Regions from separate parts of the Metabacillus sp. Hm71 genome, predicted to be linked through region 1. Evidence: predicted binding sites of a transcription regulator. Region 1 holds the regulator's gene; each other region holds the start of a gene.
What was found. Region 1 encodes LexA, which represses DNA repair genes until DNA is damaged. Its sites were predicted from a motif close to CGAACATATGTTCG; they were not measured.

Region 1 (10,677 bases):
GATCACACGGCTTTCATCAAAGGGCTTTACAATGAAATCCTTAGCACCAGCCTCAATTGCATCGACAACCATTTTTTGCTGACCCATTGCCGAGCACATTATAATTTTTGCATCAGGATATTCTTGCTTAATCTCTTTAAGTGCTTCGAGTCCATTTTTTTCTGGCATTGTTATATCCATCGTTACTAAGTCTGGCTTTTCTTTAACAAAAAGATCAACCGCCTCTATTCCATTTTCTGCTTCTCCAACGATTGTATGGTTCGCCTTTATTAAGATATTTGATAACGTCATTCTCATAAACTTGGCATCATCAACAATTAAAATTCTAGCCATGCCTAGTTCCTCCTGAAAAAATGATAAGGAAGCCTGATAAAAGTCAAACTTCAAATGTGAAGGCGATTGCATATAAGAAGTATGAAAGTTCGAATCCTTCACAACAAAAGCAATCGTATACACTCTTAATATCATTATATCAAAAAGTTCCCTTAAGCATAGTAAAATCGACTCAAAAAGATTGTTCTTACAAAACTAAAAAAGATTTAAAATCCTGTAAAGCCACCAAATATCCCTGTTAAGAAAATAATAATAGATGTCATTAAATCAAAGAAAAGTAATATCCCCATTCCTATCATAAGAAAGCCGCCTATTTTCATAATTTTGATATTATGCTTCTTGATCCAGCCAAGTTTTCCTATAAAGAATGATAATACAATAAATGGAACAGCAAATCCCAAAATATAGGAAATCATATAGAGCATAGCTGAGCTAGGATTTGTAGCAGCCATCCAAATAACAGCTGACAGGATCGGTCCTGTACAAGGTGTCCACCCTGCTGCAAATGCTAACCCAATAAGTACAGATCCAAAATAACCAGCAGGACGATTCTTAAATTCAAATCGATGTTCTTTCATCAAAAACTCTGGTGTAAAAACCCCTACAATCATCAGTCCGAAGCACACTATTAGGATAGCTCCAATTTGCCGAATAAGATCCTGGTAATTTTGAAAAAACTCGCCGATAAAAGAAGTACCAAATCCTAAAGCAATAAAAATGGATGAAAATCCGATTAAAAAGCAAATCGTATGTAACAAACTTCGTTTTTGCAATAATGTATTTTCCGTTTTTAATTCACCAACAGAAACCCCTGTTATATAAGATAAAAAGGCTGGATAAAGTGGTAAACAGCATGGAGAGATAAACGATAAGAAACCAGCCCCAAATGCTAAAAAAATGTTTACATCCGTCATCTTACTCCTCCTAAAGAGAATGTCTTCTTTATTCTAGCAAAGATGCCCTTTCTTTATATCTATAATCATGTGACAGTTTTATGTCATTTCATTAACAAATTACATTTTCTTCTTTTCATTCTACACAGGATACCTTTATAATAGATTCAATGCTGTTTCTAGTATCTTCCTTTGAAGTTATTTCAAAAACAGGGTAAAATTTGCTAATAACAAACATGATTAGAAAGGACAGTTCTCGTGTCTAAACAAGAAATGCTTAAGTTAATTGAAAAGAAACGAGCCGAACTAATTGATATTGTCCTAAAAAACGGGATTAATTCAACGATTTCTATTCAATATAGTCAAGAGCTTGATATATTGTTGACTCAATATATAAAAGACGACCATGCACAAAAAAATAGAATTTATTATTCCTAAGCAGCAACTTCATTCAATTATTTCTATATACCTTTGAACTATGATAAAAAGCACGCTTTTGCCGCGTGCTATCGTTTATATTAAATTTGATATTATCTTCTATGTCATTTCCATTCTTACATTTTAGTTTTGATAGCCCACTTGTTGTAGCACTTTGGGATATTAAATAATGAATGAACTATTCCCATCTGTTATCCCCATTTTTCTTACCCGATTCGTAACAAATTCATTCGTCTGATTGATTTGAACAAAAAACCACTTTTGCTGCTGAGATTTTCGACAGAAAAAGTGGTTAAATAGTTGGTATATGAAGGTTTACGCAATTTGCATTTAAAAATACAATGAAAGAATCACCAACCTCATTATGAGAAGGAGTTTTCATTGTATAAACTGCCTAAAACTTATATATCAACATTTTTATTATTTCATTTGACCTTGCATGGCTTTCATCATTTGATTGATTTTCTTTTGAGATGGTTTCATACCCATTTGCATCATCATCATTTTTAACATTTGTTCATTAATTGGTGGATTTTTCTTTAGGTAAGTCATCATGTATTTACGCGCAATGAAAAATCCTAGTGCAACTCCAGCAAGTAGTGCTAGAATGCCTACTAGAATAACAACCCATAAGTCCATTATATTTCCTCCTTCATGTTGTCTATCTTACAGTGTACTAAACCCTACGATATTATACAACATTTGAAATATAATTTCTTCATTTTTAGCCAAAATTTCTTTCTTTTATCGGATTTAACCAGCCATATCGTTCACCTTGTAAATCCATCGCTAAAAAACACGGGTCAAATTTTCTTAACACCTCGAAAAAAATCGTTTCTGCCTCAAAACTTCCATCAGAAGAAAGCTCAAGGTAACGGTCTTTTACGATTAAAGTGGCGTTACCTAGATTAGTCTTAAGTTCAATCTTATGTATATGACGAACATTTTGATAATCCGTACGATTCCCCAGATGTGTACGAAGTAGCTGATGTATAAATAAGGTTGGTATAGGCTTTGTAATATAATTTATTTGTTTTTCCAGTGTTACTACATGATTTGAACGGACCGTTGTCCAGTGAAAGTCCTGAAACAGGTGATAAATTTTGGACTCGCGACCGAAGTAATGACTTGCAAATTCCTCTTCTATTAAATAAATATAATAGTGTCTCACCTATTCACTCCTCCTCTTGCATCCCCATTTCTCTTATTATAAAAGAACAAATAAGCAAGAATTGTCTTAAGACGGAGAAAGAAGGCACTATTTTTGTCGAAGAATCATAAAATCAAGGTAAGTTCTACCAAATTTTTAACATGTTGTGATATTATATAAATTCTTGCTAGACTCCTTAGTACATTTTTAAAAAAATACTCCTTTTTACATATAAAAAGGAATACATCATCAGATCTATTCCTTTTAATGAAGATTAAATTTCTTCTTTTCATCTTTTAATCTTTGCGGAGTTACATCATTCCCATTTGGATCCACTACTGTAACACCTTTTAACGTATTTTTCATTGAAGAACGAAAAGCTGATAAGTATTCTTGACGTAATGATTGTTGTTCCATTTTTTCTTTTTCCGTTAAACCCTCTACTTTAGACTTCTTAGATAATTCATTTATACGATCAATTTTTACTTTTGGTAGCATATCAATCTATTCTCCTTTAGTCTGTTAATCTTCAATAACCAACTTATAAAAATAATATAACTGGAAAAATGGCTCTTGCTTAGTTGGCTATTCCTTCATATAAAAAAGATCATTAGTTAATATACATGTCATCATACTAAAAGGAGACCAAAATGACAACCGTTTGACCTTTCAAATTGTTTAAAACATAACTGAATTATTATTCCTTGTTGCTGTTTACACCTTCGATATATTCTTTATACCTTCTATGAACCGTAGCTTTACTTACATGATACCCAACCCCTCTTAGAGTTGCTGCAATCTCATGAAAAGTAAGGTTTTTACTGCGCAGTTTTATGATTTCCTCAATGGGAACATCGATTTTTTCTCTTCCCCCGCCTTGATCTAAATTTGATAAGTTATCCTGAGGTCGATATCCGTTTTCAATTGCCCGATTCATTCCTCTTTTAATTTTATAGTTAACAAGCTTTCGTTGAAATTCTTCCACCGCTGAAAGGATATTTAAAACCATTAAATCGGTTTCAGATAATTCAGGTTCTCCTTGCTCATTTAGGGTAAATACCTTTGCCCCTAATTTTCTTATTTCATGTAAAAGAGCTATTTTAGCATGCCCTCGACCTAGACGGGTATCATCTTGAACCAGAAGAACACTAGCTTGTTTATCCTTTATTAATGCAAGTGCTTCAATGATTCCATCCCGGTCTATGTCATATCCGCTCTGCCGTTCTTCAATAATTTTTACAACTTCTATTTTATGTAATGCTGCCAGTTGTTCCAACTCTTCTCTTTGCCTTTCGATAGAAGTATCCTGAGTTTCTTTGTCTGTACTTACTCTGCAGTATATAATTGCTTTCAATCCCTATCACCCTACTGTTTCCAATCTTTTTCACTTTAACAAGTCATGTAATCAAATATTATTCGCTAGCAATCTGTTCAATTTGATAATATTCTTCTTTTTCTACTGGTACAACGACTAAATCCCCTGGCTTAATAGTGCTAGAATAAATATCATTTTTCTCCTGTACCCATTCAACAAATTCTTGTTTTGAAATATTAGCATTCTCATGGAATTGTTCAGCTAAACTCCACAAGCTATCTCCCTCTTCTATTTTAACTTGATGAAAGTTATCCAGTCGATTATTACTACCCGAAAATGATAGAGCTCCAGTAACAGCTATGAAAACAACGAAGAAAGCTAGAATATAAAAGATTGTTTCTTTTTTCATTTTTTCCACCTCATAAGAATATTTGTTCGTATTATTAACTTTAGTATAGTACGAACAATTGTTCCGGTCAACTATTTTTTTCGAACTTACGTTTGTATAAAAAGGTAAATGATGCTATAATAAACATATATTACAGGAATCCGAGGTGTAACAGAGGATGACGAAACTATCAAAAAGACAACAGGATATATTAAGCTTTATAAAAGATGAGGTTCAAAAGAAGGGCTATCCTCCTTCAGTTCGGGAAATAGGTGAAGCAGTCGGTCTTGCTTCAAGCTCAACTGTTCATGGTCACTTAGCTAGATTGGAATCAAAGGGCCTGATTCGCCGTGACCCGACAAAACCTAGGGCTATTGAAATATTGGAAGAAGAAGAAACAATTCATATTCCTAAAAGTAAGGTTGTAAATGTTCCGGTCATCGGTAAGGTAACAGCAGGTTTACCTATAACAGCTATTGAAAATGTTGAAGAATACTTTCCACTCCCTGACCGGTATATAAATGACGATGATTCTGTATTCATGCTTGAAATAATGGGAGAGAGTATGATAGAGGCCGGTATACTTGATGGGGATATGGTAATCGTTAGACAGCAGCAAACCGCTAACAATGGCGATATCGTTGTCGCCATGACCGAGGAAGATGAAGCAACCTGTAAACGATTCTTTAAAGAGAAAGATTACATCCGCTTACAACCCGAAAATTCCACTATGGAGCCTATTATATTACGAAATGTCAGCATATTAGGTAAGGTAATAGGTGTATACCGTACAATTCATTAATAAGCTTTCTGAAATGCTGAATAATGAAAAAAGCGCAAGGCGCCTGCCTATCGGCGACAAGCATAAGCGAACAGGAATAGTAGGTGTTCTTTACCTTCAATTCCTGTTTGACTAGACCCTAGAGCCGATGGCGCCTGGAGCTAGATTCAGAAACGCAAGCCATGTTAAGAAAATATATAAATTCTGATATAATTAAAAAGCGCAAGGCGCTAAGCATTCGGCTCGAGCTAGACACTAAAACTAAGTACAAAATTTTATTTCTTAAACATTAAAAAGATCCAAAAAATGACGTGTGAAAAATTCATACGTTATTTTTTGTCTTTTAAGGAGAACATCAAATCGATTGATCAAAAAATATCCTTGGGAACTTTACTAGATTTAAACTTCTGCTTCACCCCAGCAAAAAACCCTTGCCACAAAAAGTGAACTGCACCCCAATTGTTAGACACCATCTAACAGTTGGAGGTGCAGTTTTTTATGGCTAAATTTTCTGCAGAAGATAAATTACAAGCAGTTCAACGTTATTTAAATGGAAATGAGAGTTCATATGAATTAGCTAAATCTTTGGGAACTGATAATAAAGCACTTCTTAAATGGGTCAAACAATATGAATACAATGGTGTAGAAGCATTCGTAAAATTATATACAAATTACACCCAACAGTTTAAACTAGACGTACTAAATTATATGATTGAACACGGTACGTCCATAATGGAAACAGCGGCTATCTTTAATATAGCTGCTCCATCCACAATACTTGTTTGGAAAAAGCAATTTGAAACACAAGGATTAGATGCCCTTCAATCAAAGATAAAGGGGCGTCCATCCATGAAAAAAGATACGAAAAAACAAACTAAATCCACACCACTTGAAGGGTCTGTCGAGGCACTGGAATCACGTATTAAACAACTTGAAATGGAAAACGAGTATTTAAAAAAGTTGAATGCCTTAGTTCAAAACAAGAAAAAATCACCAAACAAGACAAAGCGCAAGTAGTCTATGAATTAAGGCATAAATATCCGGTGAAAGCACTCGTAAAACTCGCTGGCATTCCACGTAGCACTTACTATGATTTAGTGGAACGTATGAATCGTCTAGATCCAGATGCTGATCTAAAAGTGGAAATAAAGGCAATTTATGAAGAACATGAAGGGCGTTATGGCTATCGCCGTATTCGTGATGAACTTGCGAATCGTGGGCAAAAAGTGAATCACAAGAAGGTTCAACGGATTATGAAAGAACTAGGGTTAAAGTGTATCGTACGAATGAAAAAATACAAATCTTATAAAGGTTCGGTCGGTAAAATAGCGCCAAATATTTTAGACCGCCATTTTACGGCAAATACCCCAAATGAAAAGTGGGTAACAGACATTACAGAATTTAAGATATTCGGTGAGAAACTTTATTTTTCGCCTGTCTTAGATTTATTTAATGGGGAGATAATCACGTACACAATTGGTTCTAGACCAACCTATTCTCTTGTTTCAAATATGTTGGAGAAGGCTTTCGAACGTTTACCTGATATCCACCAGCTACTTCTGCATTCCGATCAAGGCTGGCATTATCAAATGAAGAAATATCGTCACGCACTTGAATCCAGAGGGATAGTCCAAAGTATGTCTCGTAAAGGAAACTGTTACGACAACTCTGTTATGGAGAACTTCTTTGGAATTATGAAATCTGAGTTCCTCTACATAAGAGAATTTGAGAGTGTAGAGCATTTTAAAATAGAATTAGAAAAATACATCGATTACTACAATACAAAGCGAATAAAGGCAAAATTAAAAATGAGTCCGGTGCAATACCGAACTCATTTTACCCAAGTTGCCTAATGAAATAACCGTGTCTAACTTTTAGGGGTCACTTCAAAGTGACAAGGGTTTTTATCATATTAATACATTGACATGTATTGTTCTCTTTCCCATGGGTGAACTTGTGTTCTGAACATATCCCACTCGATTTCTTTTGCTTCGATGAAATGCTCAAATAAGTGCTCACCTAAAGCATGCTTCATCGTGCTGTCTGCTTTTAATAAATCTAATGCTTGAGCAAGAGTTGCTGGTAAATCAACGATTCCATTTTCAATACGCTCTTCTTTAGACATCACATAAATGTTGCGATCGATTGGTTTTGGTGCTTCAAGTTTATTTTTAATACCGTCAAGACCAGCAGCTAAAAGGACGCTCATTGCTAAGTAAGGATTTGCTGCAGGGTCAACACTGCGTACTTCAACACGAGTGCTTAAGCCGCGAGATGCTGGAATACGAATTAATGGACTTCTGTTTTGGGCAGACCATGCTACATAACATGGTGCTTCATAGCCTGGTACTAGACGTTTGTATGAGTTTACAGTTGGATTTGTTACTGCAGTAAATGCTGGTGCATGTTTGATAATACCTGCAATAAACTGTTTAGCTGTTTCACTTAATTGAAGATCTGCACTAGTATCTAAAAACGCATTTTCACCATTACGGAATAATGACAAGTTACAGTGCATACCAGATCCGTTAACACCAAATAATGGTTTTGGCATGAATGTAGCATGTAAACCATGTTTGCGAGCAATCGTTTTAACAACAAGTTTAAATGTTTGAATATCATCACATGCTTTGATTGCGCCAGCATATTTAAAGTCAATTTCATGTTGTCCTGGTGCAACTTCATGGTGAGATGCTTCAATTTCAAAGCCCATTTCTTCAAGCTCGAGCACGATATCACGACGGCAGTTTTCACCTAGATCAGTTGGTGCTAAATCGAAGTAACCGCCATTATCGTTTAATTCTAAAGTTGGCTCGCCTTTTTCATCTAATTTAAATAAGAAGAATTCTGGTTCAGGCCCTAAGTTGAAATCAGTAAACCCAAGTTCTTCCATTTCAGAAAGAATGCGTCGTAAGTTATTACGCGGGTCACCAGCAAATGGAGTGCCATCAGGATTGTAAATATCACAAATAAAACGGGCAACCTTTCCTTTTTCCGCTGTCCAAGGAAAAATAACAAATGTATCTAGATCTGGATATAAATACATATCAGATTCTTCAATACGTACAAACCCTTCAATTGAAGAACCGTCAAACATCATTTTGTTGTCTAATGCTTTATCAAGCTGACTTACTGGGATTTCAACGTTTTTAATTGTTCCAAGAATATCAGTGAATTGTAAACGGATATACTTAACATTGTTTTCTTTAACTAAACTCAGAATATCTTCTCTTGAATATTTAGACATTGAAAATCTCCTCTCATACAGACAATATTTATTATAAATAAAAATTACTTATAATTAATGGAAAAATCTTGACATATCACCATGTCTTAACGTAGGTCGATTGAAGCGGCCTGCTTGCATTAGTTCTGACTTTAACAGTTTGCGCAATTCCGCGTCACTGAGGTCAGGCTTCTCAACCGTTTTAGGTTGCTCTTGCTGGACTTCATTATTCGTATTTTCTTTACGGGAAAATATTTGTTTGATACCAGCTAAATTTACACCTTGTTCAATTAAGTTACGAATCTCTAATAACTTATCTACATCATTAAACGAAAAGAGTCGTCGATTGCTTTCCGTTCTCGCCGGAAAAATCAATTCATTCTCTTCATAGTATCGGATTTGTCTTGCAGATAGGTCTGTCAGCTGCATAACAATTCCAATAGGAAATAGGGGCATTGAGCGTCGTATATTATCACTCATGTTATTCGCTCCTTTTGTTTACTAATCTAATTATAAACCATGTCATATTATATGTCAATATATTGTAAGAAATTCTAACATTAGATGCCATTTTGATCATTATTATTCATTTATCGTGATTAAGTCTTGTTCGATTAACGAATCAACGGCCGAGCAGATCGCTATTTTCACATGGGAATATGTAAGTCCGCCTTGAACATATGCAACATATGGTGCCCTTAGTGGTCCATCTGCTGACAATTCAATACTTGCACCTTGAATGAATGTCCCGGCAGCCATAATCACATCATCTTCATAACCAGGCATATAGCTTGGATATGGGGTAACATGCGAATTGATAGGTGATGCATATTGTATAGCTTGGCAGAAAGCAACCATCAGCTTTGGGTCACCGAATTGTACAGACTGAATTAAATCTGTTCGCGGAGTATTCCAGGATGGATTCGTCTTCATCCCAAGCTCTTCTAAAAAAGCAGCTGTGAAAATTGCCCCTTTTAAGGCTTGTCCCACTACATGAGGTGCTAAAAAGAAACCTTGGTACATTTCTTGTAAACTATATAGGGAAGCACCTGCTTCTGCTCCAATTCCCGGAGATGTCATCCTGTATGAGCATGCTTCAACTAATGCTTTTTTCCCGACAATATAACCACCTGTTTTTGCAATTCCTCCACCTGGATTTTTTATTAAGGATCCAGCTATTAAATCGGCACCAACATGACATGGCTCTAATTCTTCTACAAACTCACCATAGCAATTATCAACAAAAATGACAATATCTTCTTTTAAAGATTTAACAAAATCAATCATTTCTTTTATTTCAGAAACGGTAAAAGATGGACGAGTGGCATAACCTTTTGATCGCTGAATACCAATCATTTTCGTTTTATTTGTTATTGCATGTTTCACTGCCTCAAAATCGACAGTACCATCCTCGCACAAATCAACGGTTTGGTAACCAATTCCGAATTCTTTTAATGAACCGACTCCTTTTCCCCTTATCCCAACGATTTCCTCAAGGGTATCATAAGGCTTTCCAGTTATATAAATGAGTTCATCCCCTGGCCTTAGAACCCCAAATAAGGCTATTGATATCGCATGAGTACCGGAAATAATCTGTGGTCTAACAAGCGCTGCTTCCCCGCCAAAAACATCTGCATAAATTTCTTCTAAAGTATCCCTGCCGCTATCGTCATAGCCATAACCAGTAGTTGGATTAAAATGCGAATCACTTACACGGTACTTTTGAAAGCTTTGAAGGATTCTGAATTGATTTGCTTCACTCCTTCTTTCAATATCTTCATGCACGTGCTTGATCTTATTTTCTACAACTTCTACTAGCGGTGCAAGCACAGCTCCATGTTTTAAATAATTAAACATTATTCTTACCCTCTCCATTGTACTTCTCTAGCTGTCCATTAATGGAATGTGTTGGAAGAACATAACCTTCAATTTCGTATAATTCATCATGCTCATTAAAAATAAGCTTGTTAACTAATGACTCTGTTTTTAATTGTGAAATGAATCTGCCTTCACTCGCAGGAATTCTAACATTATAAAAATTCATTCCATCCTTAACAAATTTCTCAACATGTGTCATCAATTTATGTAAATCTTCCTTTGAAAATGCTGTAATTTGAATATAATCCTCTTTCGGTGATGGGACAAACGAATTC
Region 2 (10,677 bases), 2.6 Mb from region 1:
AACGGCGCATAATATTGCCAATGCCAACACACCGGGATACACCCGTCAGCGAGTCAATTTTGTCCAGACCGAGCCATATCCGCCGGTTTCAGTGAACAGCCCGACGATTCCGGGACAGCTTGGAACAGGTGTAAAGGCAGGAACGGTGCAGCGTGTGCGCGAAGGGTTTTTAGATACGCAATATCGAAGCGAAAATAATAAATTTGGCTATTGGGAGTCTCGTGCTAATGCCTTAGAGAAAATGGAGGAAATTATGAATGAGCCCTCTGATACAGGATTGTCCGTCACGCTTGACCGCTTCTGGCAGTCAGTGCAGGATTTAACCGTTAACCCGACGAATGCCGGAGCCCGTTCAGTCGTACGTGAGCGCGGTGTTGCGGTTGCCGAAACCTTCCAGTATCTTTCAACTTCGCTTAAGTCGATTCAAGGGGATTTAAAAAATGAACTTGATGTGACTGTGAAGGAAATCAATTCGCTTGCAGCACAAATCAATAATATTAATCAGCAAATTTCAAAGGTTGAGCCAAACGGCTATTTGCCAAATGACTTATATGATGAACGCGACCGTTTGCTTGATCAGCTATCGTCCCTTGCGAATATAAAAGTGTCAGCCACTCCATCTGGAGGCAACGCCCTTCCAATTGCAGAAGGATCGCTAACCGTTGAGATTGTAGACGATAATGGGAACTCACTCGGTACGCTTGTTGACGGCAGCGAGAAAACCATTTCCGAGCTTTCAGTAGGCTACAATGCGGATAATGGCTTAGTCGAGTCGGTATCAATCGGTCAAAATCGTCTCGATGTATTAGATTTTAATAGCACCGGAAAAATCAGCAGTTTAATCGATTCCTACGGCTATACGTATCAGGAGGGAGGAAGCATAGTGGAAACCGGACTGTTCCCTGATATGCTTTCAAATCTTGACACGATGGCGTATGAATTTGCTGCTAAATTTAATGAGGTTCATAAAGAAGGCTGGAGCATCGAGGATTACAACTCCGGTTCTCACACTCCTGTAGATTTCTTCACATTTGGAGAAGAAGGGTTAACTGATTCAAAAGGGGCAGCTTCCCTCATGCAAGTATCAGAGGATATTCTCAATTCAACGGATCATATCGCAGCAGCTCTGCCTGATGAAGCCGGAGAGGTTTCAATAGCTGACAACCAAAATGCGACAAGACTAGCTGATGTGAAAAACAAAACCTTTACGATTGATGGGAATACAACCTCTTTTCAAAATTACTATGAAGGCATCATCGGCGGCATGGCTGTTGATGCGCAAGAAGCGGAACGGTTAACAACAAACAGCGGTGTCCTAAGGGATGCTGTTGATCTAAGAAGACAATCTGTAAGTGCCGTCTCGCTTGATGAGGAAATGACCAATATGATCCAATTCCAGCATGCATACAATGCAGCGGCGCGAATGATCACGATGCAGGATGAACTATTAGATCGGATTATAAATGGTATGGGAATATCCGGAAGGTAGGTGAATAAAACATGCGTGTTACACAAAGTATGCTGGCAGCCAACTCGCTGCGCCACCTAAGCCAAAGCTACTCTAATATGGGGAAATACCAGGATCAGCTTGCAACAGGAAAAAAAATCAACCGCCCTTCTGACGACCCGGTTGTCGCGATTAAAGGGATGTACTACAGAACAAACCTGACCGAGGTTGAACAATATAAACGAAACCTGTCAGAGGCTTATCAATGGATGGAAAACTCTGAAGCGGGCATCGAGCATGCAACACAGGTCATTCAGCGTGTTCGCGAGCTGCTCATTCAAGGCCAAAACGGGACAAACAGCCCTGAGGATTTAAAATCGATTGCCGTAGAAATCGGCCAGCTAAAGGAAGACTTGGCAAGTGTGGCAAACACCCAGGTTGCCGGACGCTATATTTTTAATGGCACGAAAACCGACAGTGCACCGGTAACGATTGACAATGGAACGATCACAGTCGACATGAATACAGAGGCATTCAATGTAGAGGTCTCCAGCGGGGTTAACTTAAAGGTGAATATCAATCCGTCAAATATATTTGGTGAAGACCTGTTCATCACCCTGCAATCGATTGAAGATGCCTTGAACAGTGGAAACATGGAAACGGGGGATGAACTGCTAGAGCATTTAGATAACCACTTTGATGTTATGTCTGCCGAACGCTCTGAAATTGGCGCGCGCTATAATCGGTTAGAAATGATTGATGCGAGAATTCAAGATCAGGAGATCATTGCGAACAGGATTTTATCAGAGAACGAGGATGCGGATATCGAAAAGGTGATTACAGATTTAACGATTCAGGAAAGCATTCACCGCGCTTCATTAGCTGTAAGCTCGAAAATTATTCAGCCGACATTGATTGATTTTTTAAGATAATAGGATAATTTGGTCTGACACATGTGGTGGTCAGACCTTTTTACTAGGGAGTGATCATAAATGAATGTACCGCAAATCCGCCTGCAAAGTATATCCGCACAACTTAGCATTCATACTACTAAAGGACACCAGATGATTGAGCAGCCGAAAGCGGAGTTGTCTATTGAACAGCCAAAAGCTGAACTAACAATTGAAACGACTCCTTCCAGCTTGACAATAGATCAGACAGAAGCGTGGGCGGATATGGATTTGAAGCATATTTCTCGTAGAATTGCAGAGGCTGCCGAGCAGGGGAAACAGGATGTACTAGAAGGAATTGCAAGGAGAGCCCAGGAAGGCGAAAGGCTTAAGCGAATTGAAGATGGAGGCAATCCGATTCCTGAAATCGCCAAGCAGCGAAGCCAAAAGCCAATCTATCCTGTTACTATCGGATATATTCCTTCAGCCGGCAGTGTGAAAATCAACTACGAGCCAGCGAAGGTCAATATTGATGTGAAACCCAGCAAACCAGTGAACAATGCGACAATCCATAAACCGATCATAGTCTATCAGCCTGGAACGGTTGACGTAGAGCTTGCAAGAAGAAATGAACTGTTTATCGATTTTGAATCGGATAATAAAGGAGATTAAAAGAATGAAGATTACGACAAAGTATCATGGAGCGATAGATATTGCTGAGAAGGATATCCTGCATTTTCAAAACGGGCTGCCGGGTTTTAGTGACGAAAAAACGTTTGTGCTTCTCCCGTTAGATGGAGATTCACCATTTTGGATCCTGCAATCAACCTCAACCCCGGAGCTCGGATTTGTGCTGGTTAATCCATTTGGCTTTTTTCCAGAATACGAATTTGATATCTCAGAAAATGACAAGCAAATGCTAGAGTTGAAATCAGAAAAAGATGTAGCGGTTTGGACAATTCTGACGGTGAAGGACCCATTTGAAAACTCAACCGCGAATTTGCAGGCACCGATTGTTATCAATGTGGAAAGTAATCAAGGAAAGCAACTGATTTTAAATGATTCACGCTATACAACAAGACAATCATTATTTCTTGAAAAGGTTGCAAAATAGGAGGTGGAAGCATGCTAGTGTTGACAAGAAAACAAAACGAATCGATCCAGATTGGCGACAATATTGAAATCACCATTCTCGCGGTTCATGGAGATCATATTAAATTAGGCATTAAAGCGCCAAAAGACGTTGAAGTGCATCGGAAGGAAGTATATATGTCCATTCAGGAATCAAACAACGAAGCGGCCTCCACACTCCCGAACATCATGGATATTTTAAAGAATTCATCGAAAAACCTTAAGTAAAAACTTGAGGTTTATTATTTTTTTCTGCAGAAAACTATAAAACTATTTTCGCAAATGTCGATATATAAAGTAAGAGGTTGAACAAATGGCGGCCGACATGAGGGAGACCTTATTTTAGAAGATTCACATGGATGTGAATCGGACTTATATTCAAGGAGGAAGTATAGAAATGAGAATTAATCATAATATTGCAGCGTTGAATACTTATCGTCAGTTGAATAGTGCTTCTACTGCACAATCAAAATCTATGGAGAAATTGTCTTCTGGACTTCGTATTAACAAAGCTGGTGATGATGCAGCTGGTTTAGCGATTTCTGAGAAAATGCGTGGGCAGATTCGTGGGTTGGACCGAGCAGCTGCAAATGCTCAAGATTCTATTTCATTGATTCAAACTGCTGAAGGTGCTTTAAACGAAACACATGATATTCTTCAACGTATGCGTGAATTATCTGTACAATCTGCAAATGATACTAACACAGCAGACGACCGTGCTGAAATTCAAAAAGAGGTTGACCAGTTAAAAGAAGAAATCAACCGAATCTCTGATACTACTGAATTTAATACTAAAAAGCTTCTAAATGGTAATGTTGCAAGCACTGCGACAGTTGGTGGTACAAATACTGCAAAAATTGATGCGGCAACTGTGGAAAATGCTAAATTAGATAGTGGAACATATACAATTGAAATTAGTGGAACAGCTAACCAAGGATTTGCAGATGCAGTAGATGCTGGAACTGGCTTAGTTGCTGGTACGGATGTAACGGTTGGAACAGCCGCCTCAGCAAAATATGGAAGTTATCAATTAAAAGTTGAAGATGACCAAGAAAATGCTGGCATGAAAAAACTAACATTAATTGATAGCAATACTGGTGAAGAATTGGCATCCCAAAATAATGTGTCTACTGCTGCTGGTACTACAAGCCTTCAAGGTTTTTCAATTGATAATACAGCAATTGGTGGAAATGGTACTCTATCTTTTGACTATGAAGGTGACCATACAGTAACTCTTAAACAAGGAGCAGCAACACTAGAAACTAGAACATTAACAGATTTAAATAAATCTGAAATTGAAATAGGGGGCTTAAAGTTAAGCTTTAATGCGGATATTACGGATGGTACTGATACATCAGTTACTATTGTAAACAACTCGTTAACTACTCATATTGGTGCAAATAAGGACCAAACAATGAGTATTAATATAAATGATATGTCTTCAAAAGCTTTAGGTGTAGATAATCTCGATTTGACTTCACAATCTGGTGCAGAAAGTGCCATTGAAGCACTTGATAGCGCAATTAAATCAGTATCAGCTGAACGTTCTAAGCTAGGTGCATTCCAAAACCGTTTAGAACACACTATCAATAACTTGAATACATCATCTGAAAACTTAACTGCTTCAGAATCACGTATCCGTGACGTAGACATGGCGAAAGAAATGATGAACCAAACAAAGAATTCTATTCTATCTCAAGCAGCTCAAGCAATGTTGGCTCAAGCGAACCAACAACCACAAGGAGTTCTTCAACTTCTTCGTTAATAAGACTTATAAAAAATGGCCTTCTCATTTTAGAGAAGGCCATTTTTATATGTTTTGCCCAAAATATGGTAGAATTAAATAGCAACTGAATATTGGAAGGGTGGTTGGTTGTCAGTCTTCTTTCTTTTAAGGAAAGGAGGTGATAATCATGGAAACATTTCTTGAATTTCTCCGAGAAGTTATGAAAGGGATTGTACGTGAAGTAAGTGCATATCTCTTTCGGATAAACGTTTTAGAAAACAAGAAAACCACCCCTCGCCGTCGAAAGCAGGGTGGTTCTCGAAAAGTAAGATAAATTTTTGACAACCAGCACCCTGACGGTAAAAGGTTGCAGAGAGAAGTGTTGGCGCACTTCTCTCTTTTATTATATGTCCATTTTACACCAGAAGTATGCTTTTGTTCAAATTTGAATTCTAATACCGAATATATGTTCCTATCTTGTTATATAATGAAGTATAATATGGTTAAGGGGTGTGATAAACTAATGATGATAAATTATGTCCTCGAGAAGCCTCAACATTACGGTGTGATCGATTATGATGGTCTTTGGAAGAAGCTGATCTATGAATTGTTTGAAGAGTTTGTGTTATTTTTTGCTGCAGATTTGTATGAGGAAATTGATTTTTTAAAGGAACCTGAATTTTTGCAGCAAGAGCTCTTTCAAGAATTCATTCAAGAAAAAAAGGGCAGACAAGTAGCGGATCAAATTGTTAAAGTGTTTTTAAAGAGTGGCGAGGAAAAGTGGGTACTGATTCATATTGAGGTGCAGGGAGACAGGGAATCAGACTTTTCGAAGAGAATGTTTCGGTATTATTACAGGATTTTTGATAAATACGATCAGGATATTGTCGCAATTGCCCTGTTAACGGACGACTCAAAAAGCTTTCTGCCTAATCAATATCACCGTTCGTATCAAGGAACAGAATTAACATATAAATATAATATGTACAAATTTCATGATCAAGATGAAAATGAACTTTTACAATCAAGCAATCCATTCGCCATCGCTGTGCCAGCAGGCAAATTTGCAAATGAGACAAAAAATGATGCTGAAAAGCGCTACCGCTTTAAACACAAATTTATCCGGTTAGTATTGCAGATGAACGAATATCAGCCAAAAGAACAACGCATCTATCTATCTGCCTTAATCTACTTCATTAACTACTTACTGCAAATTCCTGAAGAACTAACAGAAAAACTAAAAAATGAAATCATTCTCTCAAAGGAGGAAATAGAGATGGTGTATTTAGACCGAAAAAACTTACCGCCAACTTTTGGTGAATTGATCAAATTAGAGAGGGAAGAGGGATTACAAAAAGGATTAAAAGAAGGACTAGAAAAAGGTCGACGAAGAGTTGCAAAAAATATGCTTAAAGAAGGGTTCGCGATTGAGATGATAGCTAGGTTGACGGAGCTATCAGAAGAAGAGGTTCGGAAGTTGTGAGGAGCAGGGTGGTGGGGGACAAGGAACCAATCTCATGATCAAGATAAAAATGAACTTCTACAATCAAGCAACCCATTCGCGCCAACACCGTGTTATACACTGGAACTATTCTTATGTCACTGTACATCATCTACATTTTCAATTTTCCTAAAGCGCCTATTATTCTACATATAGACACCTCTAACTTTACCTTATTCACTATAAAAATAGTTCACTCAATCCCTAAACATACCCAAACAAAAACCGATAAAAATAGTAGACAACGAACCAATAGGAGTGTTACCCATGACTGTTGAAAACCTTTCTTCACAGCCTGCACTTCATCGTAAAGACAAAAACCATAAAATCGGCTCCAAGGAGACCTTAAACAAACGTTTAATTGAAAATCAACAAGCAGCAAATCAGCCGTCTAAAGAAGAACTTGAAAAGGCCGTTAAAAGCTTAAACGATTTTATTGATTCTTCCAGGACACATATTCAATTCAAGTTACATGAAAAATTGAACGAATGCTATGTCACGGTTGTTGATGATCAGACACAAGAGGTTGTTCGCAAGATTCCCTCTAAGAAGCTGCTTGATATGTATGTAGCAATGACAGAGTTTATCACAATCTTAACGGGCAGTAAAGCACCCACGTCAAAGAGAAGCTCAAAGAAGATAAGTGGGGGCTAACTGCCCGTAAAGATCCGACGAAGGACAGGATGTCCAAGTAGGCGAAGCCACAGGATGTGGCGGTTTAAGCGTGATAAGTCTCGCTTTATCGGGTTATTCATAGATAAAAAAATATAGGAGGTGCTTGCGGACATGGCAATTCGAATCGGCGGTTTAGCCAGTGGCATGGACATTGACACCATTGTGAGTGATTTAATGAAGGCGGAGCGTATGCCATTGGATAAGCTCACCCAAAGAAAGCAAATTTTAGAGTGGCAGCGCGATGATTACAGAGACATGAATAAGCTGTTAAAAGAGCTGGATGACATGCTGTTCATTAATCAAAACAGTGTTGGCAGGGAAGCGACGTTTTTAAAGAAGACTGTCACTAGCTCTGATGAATCAAAGGTAACGGCAAAAGCGATTAATGCACAAACCAATGTCTCATCCACAATTGACGTCTTAAGTTTGGCCAGTTCTTCTACCTGGAAAACATCAGGCGATATTAACTACACCGCACAGGACATTGAATTAAAGTTTAAGGTAAAAGATCCTGGTGCGAATGAATATCGTTATACCTCGGTCAAACTTTCAGCAACCGATACATTAGATAATGTTATCAATAAAATTAATGCTTCGGGTCTTGGCGTAACCGCGATGAAGGAAAACATCAAAGTACCGAATACAGACCCTGCAATCTACCAAGATACCATCGTTTTTACAAATAATAAAGCAGGGGCTGGAGTAGAAATTGCAGTAGATGAACGTGATGCAGCTTCTGCGACCGCGACGAAAGACTTTATGAGCAGTCTTGGTTTTTCTTGGGGAGGAACCTCAGGCAATTCGTTAGTAGCCGACCAAAATGGACAAGACGCTACGATCAAAGTAAACGGCTATGAAATGCAAAAAAGCTCCAATACCTTTACGATCAATGGCATTGAATACACAGCTAAAGGAGTCACAACACAAACAGTGGATGGTGTAACGACTTCAAACTCTGTATCCGTCTCATCATCCATTGATGTAGATAGTATTCTCGATTCCATCGTCCAATTTGTTAATAAATACAATGAGGTTATTGATAAAATCAATGATAAAGTATCTGAAGAGCGGTATCGTGACTACCAGCCGCTTTCCGACGAACAAAAAAAGGAAATGGACGAGAAAACAATCGAGCTTTGGGAAGAAAAAGCCAAAAGTGGTTTGTTGAAAAATGATTCCATCCTTCCTAGCGGGTTAAATCAAATGAGAATGGACTTTTATAAACCAGTTACCAATTCAACCAATATCAAAGGATTCACACAGTTAGCTGAAATCGGAATCAGCACTTCCTCTAACTATTTAGAAAAAGGGAAATTAATCATCGATGAATCCAAATTGCGGGAGAAGATTCAGGAAAACCCTTCTGCCATCTATCAATTATTCAATGCTGATGGAGGGACAGAAGAGACGACCGGAATTGCTAAACGACTCCGTGAAACAATTGATGAAACGATCAAGAACATTGAAGAAAAAGCAGGTAATTCGTTAAAAGTGAACAACCAGTTTACCATCGGACGAACTCTTAACTCGATCGAAGACCAAATCGATCATTTCGAAGACCGTCTCATCCAAATCGAAGACCGTTACTGGCGTCAATTCACTGCAATGGAAAAGGCGATACAGCAATCAAACTCGCAAATGTCCTATCTTATGCAGCAATTCTCAATGTAGGAAAAAGGAGTGTCAACTATGGCCATGAATAACCCATACGCAGCTTACCAGCAAAATGCCGTCACAACCGCTTCTCCAGGTGAGGTAACACTCATGCTGTACAATGGCTGTCTAAAATTTATTAAGCTTGCGGGTCAAGCGATGGAACAAAAACAAATTGAAGTGAAAAACACAAATATCCAAAAGGCGCAAAAAATTATTACAGAACTGATGGTCACGTTAAATATGGATCTTGAAATCTCGAAAAATATGCAAGTGATGTATGATTACATCAATTACCGTTTAACCGAAGCGAATGTAAAGAATGATCTGTCCATCCTGCAAGAGGTTGAGGGGCTTGTTGTTGAGTTCCGTGATACGTGGAAGCAGGTTATTCAATTGGCGCGTGCGCAGCAGCATGCTCAAGGTGGACAAGCGTAGTGAGCTCTATAGAAAAGATATACGGCATAACCAAACAGTTATTTGAACTCATGTCTCATCCGGTCATAAAAGATACAAGAGATGACGTGATTCAACGGATCACATCCATGCTTGATCACCGTGAAGAGCTTTTAAAAGAGGTTCAACCTCCTTTTACAGAAAACGATAAGCGAGCTTTCGAGCAAATCGTAGCGTGGAATAAAGTGATCAAAACCAAATTTACCGAGCTTAAACAGCAAATTCAGCTCGACATGGTGCAATTAAAAAGAGCAAAGTCATCGAAGCAGCAATATGTTAATCCATATCAGCATGTCTCCACATCTGACGGCATGTTCTATGATAAGCGAAAATAGGTGAAAACCCATGGTATCCTTAACAAATGATCAATATGAAATGCTTCACTACTATTACACTCTATTGAATACCATTGAAGAAGGATTTGATTATGTCATTGAAAGCTTTACGAATTTAGAGTTAACAGAGGGTGATAGTCTATTTAAAGATATCCTATCGGCCTTTTATCATATCGACTCATCACACCTGACATTATATGCTCTTTTAGAGGAAGAAACCGGGATGATTGAGGAAATGCAGAAGTTCGATCAGGTGATTTTAACATTAGATCGGGAGGCTGCCATCTTTACAACGATTGAACAGCACCATGATTTTGTAAAAAATCAATTATTTCCTGCATTTTTAGCCTGGAAGGAAATGGTCCAAGCCAAGCTGCAGCCATATATTGTTCATTAAAAAACTCGTCATTACCGTGGCGAGTTTTTTCATATCCATTCATGTAGGCGCATATATTATTACACTTAATCCTGTATTTACAAAAATTAAACAAATCTCAACAATTTTCACAAAAAAATTATGAAAATTTTACGTTTAAGCAGGAGACGAGCAAGGGAATATAGAATTAAGTATACATAGCTTTATCATAAAGGAGGAGTTCAATCATGAGATATAACGTCAGAGGGGAAAACATTGAAATAACTCCAGCATTACGAGAGTATGCAGAAAAGAAAATTGGTAAGCTTGAGAAATACTTTGAAGAGTCAGTTGAGGCAAATGTGAATGTCAATCTGAAATTTTATAATGATCAAGAGTCTAAAATAGAGGTAACGATCCCTATGACAGATCTTGTGCTACGTGCAGAGGAGCACCATGAGGATATGTACGCAGCCATCGATCTTGTTGTCAATAAATTAGAACGTCA
Region 3 (10,677 bases), 1.7 Mb from region 1:
AGTATGATGTATACCCCCAAGTAAAAAGCGTGTCTAGTGACATTCTAGAAAGCTACGAGACGTTATATTTCTTGGTTAATGAATTAAAAAGCAGAGAGAAGTTGTTCAAGGAAAAAGGATGGAATAATGTAGTTGATACACCACATAAAAAACGTACATTTATTATTGTCGATGAAGGCGCGGAACTATGTCCTAATTTTCAAGCTGATAAACGGATTAAGAAGGTTCTTTTAGAATGTCAGGCTGCTTTATCTGAGATTGCTCGTATTGGTGGGGGTTTAGGGTTTAGATTGATCTTTTCCACTCAATACCCTATTAAAGAAGTTGTACCGATGCAGATAAAAATGAACACTGTAGCGCGTGTTAGCTTTCTTGTACCTCAATTAGTCGGAAGTATGGTTATTTTAGATGAAGAAGGAGCTGAGAAGCTACCACACATACCAGGAAGAGCTATATACAAAACTGAGAAGAAAATAGAAATGCAAGTGCCTTATTTTAAGGAAACAGGAGGTATTATCATTGATCAAGACTCAGGAAAGGACAGAATTGATACTGCAAATAATTGATCGATTGGATTTCGCCACATACAAGCAAATCATGAAAATAATGGACTTAGGCTGTTATAGAAATGTAACGAGGGTAATAAAACAAATTACAGAGTATTTAAATGAAACATATATCCATTCATACGAAATTAAAGGGAAAGTTTTTTATTTGAATACATCAGGGAGGAAATTAATAGGTTCAACAAATGAAGTGAAACAAAATCAACAGATTGTTCACACGTTATTAAGAAATGAAGTTTTCATACAATACGGTTGCCCTGAGGATTGGGCTAATGAAGTGAAGTTAGAATATGAAGTTGAAAACACTAATCAAATTATTGGATTGATCGGATCTAATAGTATTCAACAAAATAAATACATTATCCCTGATGCAGTATTCAGACAAAACAATGTCCTTCAACTCGTAGAAATTGACCACACTCGCCACATGGTAGACAACCAGAAGAAACTTTCTAGATATGCAGAAGCTATCCCCCAACTTAAAAAGAAACTCAATCATACTCCTATTTTGAAAATCTACACGACTACGGAAGATCGGAAAAAGAAATGGAAGGACATGTGTGAGAAGAAAGCTTTGATTTCGGAGGTATATACTTTTAGCGAAATAAAATAATTTAGTAGTATCATATCTTTTAATGGGAGAAAAGAAGGGACAAAGGGCCTGATGAGAATTACCCATAAATCGCCGATCGTTATTGATCCAGCAAATTCGATTTACTTTTTCCCTACGACATCTTCAACGAAATCGCATTGTGTATGGATTTCTCATGGTTATGTAAAGGAATATTCAAAAGCAAAGCATGATAATACACAGATAACCTTTACGAATGGAAAAACAATCACTCTACCACTTTCAGTTGGATCATTTGAAAATCAACTCTTTCGCACAGCACAACTTCGAACAATCATCACATCACGAATTGAACTAGAACAGCAAAAGATAAACAAGCTTCTCAAGCCAAGTGAAAAAGATGTAAATGCTATTTATGAACAAATTATAAGAGAATTTCAACGAAAACTATATTGATGATTTAATTTAATAAGATGCATGGAGGCTGATTCTAAATAGAAATGTCCAGCTCCTCTAACCCAACAAGTGGATCCCTCAAAAAAGGATGAAGTCCTGTTCAGTTGGTGATTGCTGGAGAAGTTGGACATTTTAGGACAGTCTCTTTTTTGTCGTTTAGGGGCCGTTATGCGTTTGCTGATTTCCTTTTTGAAGTATTTTTCTATATTCCAGAACTTATTATCTTTCCGTTTAGAGTTTTGTGGTATGTGATTCGATTTATTTTCCGAGCTTTAGACTGGATTTAGGAAAATTAGGGACACCTGCTGCTACAGAGGGGTGTCTTTCAGCGTTTAAATAAAAAAGAATGGAATTTTTCCAAAGTAAACCATTTATTTTTGCGGTTTAAATAAATACTCCTCCATAAGCTCGCATACCTTGTTCCGTATTCTTGGATTAAAATAATTATGTTTTTCTTCATAGCCGTTGTAAAGAAAGGAATAAAGCGTGAACGCTTCGTCTCGTTCGACCTGGTGTACTTTTATATTCCGTTTGCGCAGCTCTTGCTTAACAATTGCTAAATCCTTTTGTACCAGCTTAAGGGATTCTTCTACCAGCACTAAGTATGGTTTATGAAGTTTAAACGGACTTTTTTCGATAACGGTTAAATCACGGTTGAAGATCGAAACAGCCATTGGCAAATAAATAGATAATTCGATCATATCTCGGATGTCCTTCGGTATTCTTGTCACAGAAATGCCCCCTTAAATTACAGAACATTTGTTCGTATTTATTATAAGTCATTAAAATGTTTTTAGCAAGTTGTTCCTAGCTTTCAAGTTTTGACAAAAATGTGTAAAATAGATACCAAAGGACTTTTGAGGAGAATAGAATGAACCCGGAGACATTGCAGGATTTTTTTTCGTTAAAACAATTAATGGAGGCATTTGAAACGTATCGCTCGTTCGGTCCGTTTTATGGAATATTGTTACCATTGCTTGAAGCATTTTTTCCATTTCTGCCCCTTGTAGCATTTATTGTGGCAAATGTGAATTCGTTTGGGCTTTGGCTGGGATTTTTTTTATCTTGGATTGGAGCTTGTTCAGGTGCTATTATAGTATTTATTATCATGAGAAAACTTGGCGAATGGAAAGTCTTTCAGAGGTTACGAGAGAAAAAAGCGATTAAAAAGCTGTTGACATGGATTGAACGGAGGGGCTTTGGCCCGTTGTTTCTCATTTTATGTTTTCCGTTTACGCCGTCTGCTGCAATTAATGTAGTTGCCGGGCTTTCTAGAGTAAGCTTTTGGCAATTCACATTAGCCGTATTAGCTGGAAAGTTTGTCATGATTTTTGTGGTAAGTTTTATTGGTCAAGATTTACATGCACTCATCACACAGCCAGAAAGATCCATTATGGTAGCGGTTGTTATCCTTTCATTATGGTTTATTGGAAAGAGAGTCGAGAGACGTTTAAATATGTCAATGACTGTAAAAAAAAGTGGCCGCAAAATGTTGTAGGGGGGTACCATGAAAAAACGGGGAATAGCTTTCACAACAGTTGGTATATGTTTAATGGCTATCTTCTTAAAAAACCTTATCTTTGTCGAATACAAAGTTGAAGGTGTTTCGATGCAACCGACGTACGAGGAAGGAATGCTCCTTTCCATTAATAAATTGGCCTTATATTTTGATTCGCTTGATCGATTTGATATTGTTGTTTTTCATCTGCCTGATCGTGAGCAAATTTATGTAAAACGAGTAATCGGCTTACCAGGTGATGAAATTTACTATAAAGATGATCAACTTTATGTCAATGGCAAGGCAGTTGATGAACCGTTTTTACCTTCTATTAAGGAAAATCAAGTAACAAAGCAGATTGGCAATTTTACCTTAGAAGAAATTATCGATAAAACAAAAATTCCAAAAGGGTATATTTTTGTTATTGGAGATAATCGTCTTCAAAGCCGTGACAGCCGTCATTTTGGCTTGGTTAAAATAGACGATGTGATTGGGACAGTTGGAGAACCGGAATAAATACTAACACATTGGCAAGCATCTCGTCAGTTGATGATGGTGCAGTCTGATGGGTTAGTATTTTTTGTAACACCAAAATTTATATATTTTCTTAACATAGCTTGCGTTTCTGAATCTAGCTCCAGGCGCCATCGGCGAAGCACAGGACGTGCAAGTGCAGTCAATGCGACAGGACGTCGCGTTTTTGACTGCCTCTAGGGTCTAGTCAAACAGGAATTGAAGGTAAAGAACACCTTCTATTCCTGTTCGCCTTAGGCTTGTCGCCGAATGCTTAGCGCCTTGCGTTTTTTTTATTTTAATAGAAATATGTGGCATTGCGTTCGCCGGCTTATAAACGATTCTTGCTGCGGATAAACCTATTTAATATAGTGGGCTTACTCTATAATTTGTATACCTAATGGAAAAATGGTTGATTGTTCTCGTGTGAAATCGATCGCTATAATGGTTATGAATTTTAAAAAAGGGGGGGGGAGTTAGCAAACAGATACGCAAGAAAGAGAGCGCTGTCACCAGCAGCCCGGTTATTACATATATCTCCTATCAAATCAGATAGGGGAAATGGGGGCGACGAAGTGTATGTCATTTGCTTTGGATGAAATGAGATGGTAAGGCTGCGCTTTTTTAGTATGCAAATAGACGAAACATCTATCTTCTTAATAATCAAATTTTTCATGAAACAAAATTCTTCCCTCTCAATCTAATAAAATTGCAACGCAGCCTCAGAATACCACTCAGTCAGCATGAAAATATGTAATGGGAGGTATAAGATGAAGAGGTTTTTATCCGTGTTTTTATCTGTTATATTGTGTTTTTCCCTATTTCAAATGGTCGCTCCTTCAGTAAAAGCTGATACTGCGTTACTGCCTGCATTTCCTGGAGCAGAAGGCTTCGGGTATGCTGCAGCTGGGGGAAGGGGTGGAGAGGTTTATCATGTGACAAGCTATGAGCTAAAAGGTCCGGGGACTTTCCATGATGCGCTGACAACAGCTGGAGAAACACCTCGTACCATTGTATTTGATATTTCTGGAGAAATAACCATCCCCCAGATTGTGCTTAGAAATAAATCAAATATTACCATCGCTGGTCAAACAGCATCAGGAGACGGAGTGACCATTCGAGGGAACAATATTCGTTTCATTGATTGCAGTGACATTGTTATCAGGTATGTTCGCTTCCGATTGGGTGATCTGAGCTTTAATGATGATACGATGTATTTTGAAGATTGTCAGAATGTTATCATCGACCATTCGACTTTTTCATGGGGAACAGATGAGGTATTATCGATCAAAAGTAAAGACTATGAAAATCCAAAATCAAAAAATATTACGGTACAATGGTCGATTATTTCTGAAGGTCTACTAACTCATTCAATGGGCGGGTTGATTGAGATGAATACAATCAGCATGCATCATAATCTCTATGCCCACAATAATGACAGAAATCCTAAAACAAAAGGACAGATCGACTTTGTTAACAATATCGTCTATAACTGGGGAGGATTCCCGTATGTAGCCGGTGGTGAATCGGGGACAAAAGGGTATGGAAATGTTGTAGGAAATTATTTTATTGCAGGGAAAAACTCTGCTGATCCTGAGTATGCCATTGTACGAGGCAATGAGAATTATAGTGTGTATATTGAAAACAACCGGATTGATAGTAATAAAAACGGTGTTCTTGATGGAACTGATACAGGAACAGATATTATCGAGGTTGAAAGGCCTAGTGTTGTGGTTCCGGATCGATTTGAATACCCTCCAGTACACACACAAGATCCTGAAACAGCATATAACCTTGTTCTGGACCATGTCGGTGCCTCTTTAGTGCGGGATGCAGTCGACAAACGTGTGATTAATAGCGTGAAAAATCAAACCGGAGTCATTATTGGCAATGAAAATGATGTTGGAGGGTTCCCTTTACTGGAAAAAGGAATAGCCCCTGTTGACACTGACCAAGATGGAATGTCTGATGAATGGGAACAGGATAATGGATTTAATCCTGCTGACCCGGAGGACAGAAACGGAGATCACAATGGAAATGGTTATACAAATCTAGAAGAATATTTGAATGAATTAGCGGCACCTGGTTTCCCGGAAAATTATCCTACAACACCGCCTGAATGGTCAGGAATACCGTTTGAGCCGCCGGTCGAACAAGAGCCGGAACCAACTCCGGAACCGGTTGAAAGTATGAACGGAGATATCATTAGGAATGTAACAATCAACGATAATAGCAGCAACGGAACTGTGAATGCGTCAAATTGGTCTGTTCAAAAGAATCTTCAAATTGGCGACCTGGTTGCTGGAGATAGAACGGCTTATAAATTCCAGTCAATACCAGATGAATTGCAGGGCATGGAATGGATCAGATCTGCAGTAGGCTCGAGAAGTGCTACAAGTGAGGATTTAGTTTCCTTCTATTTGACTGCTGATGCTGATGTTTATGTGGCGCATGATTCAAGAATTACTGATAAGCCGGAATGGTTAATAAACTCCTATGAGGAGACAGGAACTAGTATTCAAGATGATCAACCGGTTGAGTACACTCTATACAAAAAGCATTATTCATCCGGCTCCTTTGTCGTAATGGGAGCGAATAATAATACGTCAAAAATGAATTATTTTGTTATCATCAAACCAACAAATACGGATGAAGATCCACTGTTAGTCAGTCCTTCTGGATTGAAAGGTGAACTAAACGAGGATGCTGCGATTACAGTTAATTGGACATCGGTAAGTGCGGCAGATGCTTATCTCATTTACCGATCAACATCAAAGGATCCTGTATTTAGAGCGGTGGCAAGCTCTAAAATCCCAGAGTATGTAGATGCTGCAGTAGAGCAAGGTGTCACCTATCAGTATAAGGTGTCTGCACTTAATGCCGGTGGTGAATCACCTTTATCTAATAGTGTGGAAGTGCTTACCTTTGATTCTACACAACCAACTCCTCCTGCACCTACAGGATTAAATGTACCTGTAATAAAGAGTCTATCAGTTAAGCTGGATTGGACTCCAGTGGAGAATGCGATTAGTTATTCTGTTTTCAGAGCCACTGAACAAAATGGCAGCTATAAGAAGATAGGCAGTACAGCAACTGCAGAATATATTGATGATACCGTACTTCCTTCAACAACGTATTACTATAAGGTTTCGACGATAGCCATTGGCGGTGAATCAGAAAAAACTGACAGTGTCACAACAACGACTAAGCCTCCTGTAACATTACCAGAGGTCCCATCAGGACTAGCTTCAGGTGAAGTGACCACAGCTGCATTCGAAATAAAATGGACTTCGGTGGATGGAGCAGAAAGCTACAATATATACAGAAAAGCGAATGGAGACAGTGCTTTTTCTAAGGTCGATAGTACAACTTCAGCCACTTATCTAGACGATAGTATTAGTGTAAGTAAAACAGGCTATACCTATAAAATTACTGCAGTAAATGAAATGGGGGAGACTAAAGCATCAGATGAACTTACAATTACAATGCCTATCCCTAACACACCATCTGATCTGACTATCGGTCTAGTAGGCGAATCATTTGTCGGACTCATTTGGACATCCAATGGTGGAGAAAACCAAGTAAATATTTACAGAGAAGCAAATGGGGAAGTAGAATATATCGGATATGCCAAAGTCAATACGTACTACGACCGAACGGCTAAACCTGGTGTAGAATACAACTATTACATTAAAGCCCAAAATGCAAGCGGGGAATCTGAAAGATCCAACACCGTCAAGGTTACACCAGGGTTTATAACAGTTTTAGAAAATTATATGGATCAATTTGAGAAAACAGGAGATTTAACAGGTCCACTTGTATCCCAATTAACAAATACTCTAAATCAAGCCGAGAATCATTTGGAAATGGGTTCAAAAGAAAAAGCCGTTGCATTTATGAACAAATATGTTGAACAGCTTAATCAAAAGACCATGCAGCATCATGTATCGCCTGAGGCAAAAATGACCCTTTCTAATTATGCACAGTTATTCATTAAAAAGCTTGAAAATGGAAATTAAATTTCACTCACGGAAAATAAGGGAGTCTACAGTTTAGATAAGGCTGTTTGCAAGATATAAACGGGTTCCATGTAAAGATGCAAGCAGATTTTAATTAATTGTTGATTTACAGAATTATTTAACAGGAAATAATTTTTGCCGGATAATTACAGAATGTCCTTCATCAAAATTTTGATGAAGGACATTTCGTTAAGAAAAGCAATAGTCGATGTCCTTCATCTCAGTCAAGAAGGACAATAGATTAGGTAACGAGTAAAAAGATGTCCTTCATCTCGGTTATGAAGGACAATGGATAAGGGAACTAACAAATAAACGTCTTTCATCCCAGTTATGAAAGGCGTTTTTTTCCTTATACCCGATACCCGATATCCGGTATAACCCAAGTAAGCTGATTTTTTTCCTTAATCAGGGATATCGCTCTTGTTTTGTTACCTACCATTCTCACATATCGCCTAAATTGAACAAACAGATCTTACATAAAACAAACCATTTGTATAAAAGCTTATACCCACAAGGGAAAACGCTTACAAATAATATCTTTTACGATCTTGGTATATCTACGCCACTTGTCCTATTATCTACAATTTGTGCATTTCGTGGAAAAATGGATGATTGTCTAAGCGTGATCAAGATCGTTATAATCAATTTGCGAATATTCAAAAAAATAAAAGGGAGGTAGAGAGATGGATCATACACCGGTCAAACAACATCATGAAAACCTGACAGTTCATGCAAATGTACTTATTAAAAAGAAAAGTCTTATCAGGTTGTATTTAGAAAATATTAAAAAAAACTGGATGCTATATATCATGATCATTCCAGGAATTTTATTTTACATCATCTTTAAATTCATCCCATTACTTGGAAGTGTTATTGCCTTTCAAGATTATCAAATTTTTAAAGGGATTCTAGGCAGTCCATGGGTTGGGTTGGAGAATTTCAAATTTATCTTCTCCTATCAAGATTTTTATCAGGTTCTTAGGAACACCCTCCTGATTGCTTTTTATCAGCTTATTTTTGGTTTCCCGGCACCGATTATTTTAGCGTTGTTATTTAATGAAATACGATTAATGGCCTTTAAAAGAACTGTACAAAGTTTGTTTTATCTCCCTCATTTTTTATCATGGGTAGTTGTTGGCGGTATCGTCTTTGAATTGTTGGCTGCAGAAGGAATTGTTAATGCCGTTCGCGAGTTGTTTGGAGCAGCACCCATTTTGTTTATGCAGGAAGAGGATTATTTTCGTTCAATTGTCGTTATCTCGGGGATATGGAAAGGGGTTGGATGGGGAACCATTATCTATTTAGCTGCCATAACAGGGATTAACCCAAATTTATATGAAGCAGCTGTCATGGATGGCGCAAATCGATGGAAACAAATTAGATATATTACACTACCATTATTGTACCCTACTATTTTAACGTTATTTTTATTGAATATTGGAAATTTCTTAGAGCTTGGGTTTGATCAAATCTTTAACCTATTAACGCCAATGACCTATTCCGTTGGTGATATCATTGAAACATATGTTTATCGAGCAGGGGTGCTTCAAGGGCAATTCAGTGTTACAACAGCAATTGGTTTGTTTCAATCAGTTGTAGGCTTTATCTTACTTTGGATATTTAATAGGCTCGCAAGAAAATCAGGACAGGGGTTATGGTAATGAAGAAATCATTGGGAGAAAAATGCTTTAGTGTATTTAACTACACGTTTCTTTGTGTTATTGCTGCAACGATGATTCTGCCTTTGCTTCAATTGTTAGCTGTATCGTTCAGTTCTCCGATTGCTGCTGAATCCAAAAAGGTATTCCTCCTTCCAGTGGAATTTACTTTGGGCACGTGGAAACATATTCTGCAAAATGAAGTGCTTTGGAGATCGTTTGGGGTGACAATTTATATTACGGTTGTCGGAACATTTTTGAGTCTGCTAATTACCGTTTTGACTGTATTTCCATTGTCGAGAAAAGATTTCCTCTTAAAAAAGCCGATGATGGTTGCGATCGTCATCACAATGATTTTTAACGCTCCAATGATTCCCTACTTTTTAACAGTTAGGGAGCTAGGGTTGATGGATTCATTATGGGCGCTCATTATTCCGGGATTATTAAGTACCTTTAATATGATCATCGTTAGGACCTTCTTTATGGGAATACCGAGTGATCTTGATGATGCAGCAAAAATAGATGGATGTAATGATTTTCGCTTGTTATTTCAAATTTATTTGCCTTTATCAAAGCCCGTACTTGCAACAATCGGCTTGTTTTATGCGGTTGGTTATTGGAATACGTTCCAATCGGCTGTACTATTTTTACGTGATCAAACCCTATGGCCATTACAGTTGAGACTTCGAGGATATTTTGAATCACCAGAAGCTCTAGCTGATGTTAATTTAGTTACGGGTGATTTTGATTTCAACACGATTACATTGAAAGCGGCTACAATCATCTTTGCTACCATACCAATTGTATTGGTGTATCCATATTTACAAAAATATTTTGTGAAGGGTGCTGTCCTCGGTTCTCTCAAGGAATAAATAGATTAAACCGAATAACGGTTTGATTTTATAAATGATGAAATGAAACAAAGGGGGATGTTGAATGGTTAAGAGTAACAGCAAGTCTTTATTAGTTGTCCTAACCGCCTTGATGCTTATTATTGGCACTCTTGCTGGTTGTGCCAATAATAAGGAGGTTGAAAGTACGTCCAGTACTTCTGAAGACAATGGATCAAAAGAAGTAACAAAAGTAAAAGTGTTTAAAAGTCATTTGGGTAAAGGGACTCTACCTGGACCCGACGATCCGCATGTGAAAAAAGTACAAGAAGCTACAGGTGTTCAATATGAATTAATGTCAACTGCGGCAGGATCTGACCCGGTTGAAGCGTTAAATTTGATGTTTGCATCAGAAGATTATCCAGATATTTTCCGCCCGATTGGTGGATTTGAACAAACCTTGATCAGCCAAGGTGCAGCACTACCTTTGGATGACCTGCTTCCGAAGTATGCACCACATGTATGGAATAGAATTCCTAAAGAAGCATGGGATGTTGTACGTTCTG

Region 2: a site for LexA is predicted at 5,654-5,667, ahead of ACSVDH_RS26200 (Rpn/YhgA-type helix-turn-helix domain-containing protein). Genes of this name have one in related genera too.
Region 3: a site for LexA is predicted at 2,346-2,359, ahead of ACSVDH_RS05395 (YhjD family protein). Genes of this name have one in related genera too.

The regions. Positions count from the first base shown of each region.
Region 1 covers NZ_CM200278.1:2,706,944-2,717,620, reverse strand. The annotation lists gene ACSVDH_RS13235 (response regulator) at 1-333, opposite strand, end outside; gene ACSVDH_RS13230 (cytochrome c biogenesis CcdA family protein) at 540-1,247, opposite strand; gene ACSVDH_RS13225 (aspartyl-phosphate phosphatase Spo0E family protein) at 1,500-1,664, shown strand; gene ACSVDH_RS13220 (YneF family protein) at 2,085-2,303, opposite strand; gene sirA (sporulation inhibitor of replication protein SirA) at 2,389-2,835, opposite strand; gene ACSVDH_RS13210 (DUF896 domain-containing protein) at 3,079-3,312, opposite strand; gene ACSVDH_RS13205 (YneB family resolvase-like protein) at 3,512-4,168, opposite strand; gene yneA (cell division suppressor protein YneA) at 4,227-4,538, opposite strand; gene lexA (transcriptional repressor LexA) at 4,696-5,319, shown strand; one part of gene ACSVDH_RS13190 (IS3 family transposase) at 5,797-6,250, shown strand; one part of gene ACSVDH_RS13190 (IS3 family transposase) at 6,250-7,151, shown strand; gene glnA (type I glutamate--ammonia ligase) at 7,211-8,545, opposite strand; gene ACSVDH_RS13180 (MerR family transcriptional regulator) at 8,600-9,004, opposite strand; gene ACSVDH_RS13175 (methionine gamma-lyase family protein) at 9,107-10,381, opposite strand; gene hflX (GTPase HflX) at 10,374-10,677, opposite strand, start outside.
Region 2 covers NZ_CM200278.1:5,324,728-5,335,404, reverse strand. The annotation lists gene flgK (flagellar hook-associated protein FlgK) at 1-1,489, shown strand, start outside; gene flgL (flagellar hook-associated protein FlgL) at 1,501-2,379, shown strand; gene ACSVDH_RS26225 (DUF6470 family protein) at 2,440-3,009, shown strand; gene fliW (flagellar assembly protein FliW) at 3,014-3,451, shown strand; gene csrA (carbon storage regulator CsrA) at 3,463-3,696, shown strand; gene ACSVDH_RS26210 (flagellin N-terminal helical domain-containing protein) at 3,866-5,233, shown strand; gene ACSVDH_RS26205 (hypothetical protein) at 5,382-5,528, shown strand; gene ACSVDH_RS26200 (Rpn/YhgA-type helix-turn-helix domain-containing protein) at 5,718-6,677, shown strand; gene flaG (flagellar protein FlaG) at 6,963-7,349, shown strand; gene ACSVDH_RS26190 (flagellar hook-associated protein 2) at 7,482-9,041, shown strand; gene fliS (flagellar export chaperone FliS) at 9,060-9,461, shown strand; gene fliT (flagellar protein FliT) at 9,461-9,814, shown strand; gene ACSVDH_RS26175 (DUF8042 domain-containing protein) at 9,825-10,211, shown strand; gene hpf (ribosome hibernation-promoting factor, HPF/YfiA family) at 10,418-10,677, shown strand, end outside.
Region 3 covers NZ_CM200278.1:1,049,548-1,060,224, forward strand. The annotation lists gene ACSVDH_RS05380 (FtsK/SpoIIIE domain-containing protein) at 1-566, shown strand, start outside; gene ACSVDH_RS05385 (replication-relaxation family protein) at 520-1,179, shown strand; gene ACSVDH_RS05390 (competence protein ComK) at 1,192-1,593, shown strand; gene ACSVDH_RS05395 (YhjD family protein) at 1,965-2,324, opposite strand; gene ACSVDH_RS05400 (TVP38/TMEM64 family protein) at 2,465-3,091, shown strand; gene lepB (signal peptidase I) at 3,101-3,607, shown strand; gene ACSVDH_RS05410 (FIMAH domain-containing protein) at 4,375-7,623, shown strand; gene ACSVDH_RS05415 (ABC transporter permease) at 8,421-9,284, shown strand; gene ACSVDH_RS05420 (carbohydrate ABC transporter permease) at 9,284-10,153, shown strand; gene ACSVDH_RS05425 (extracellular solute-binding protein) at 10,218-10,677, shown strand, end outside.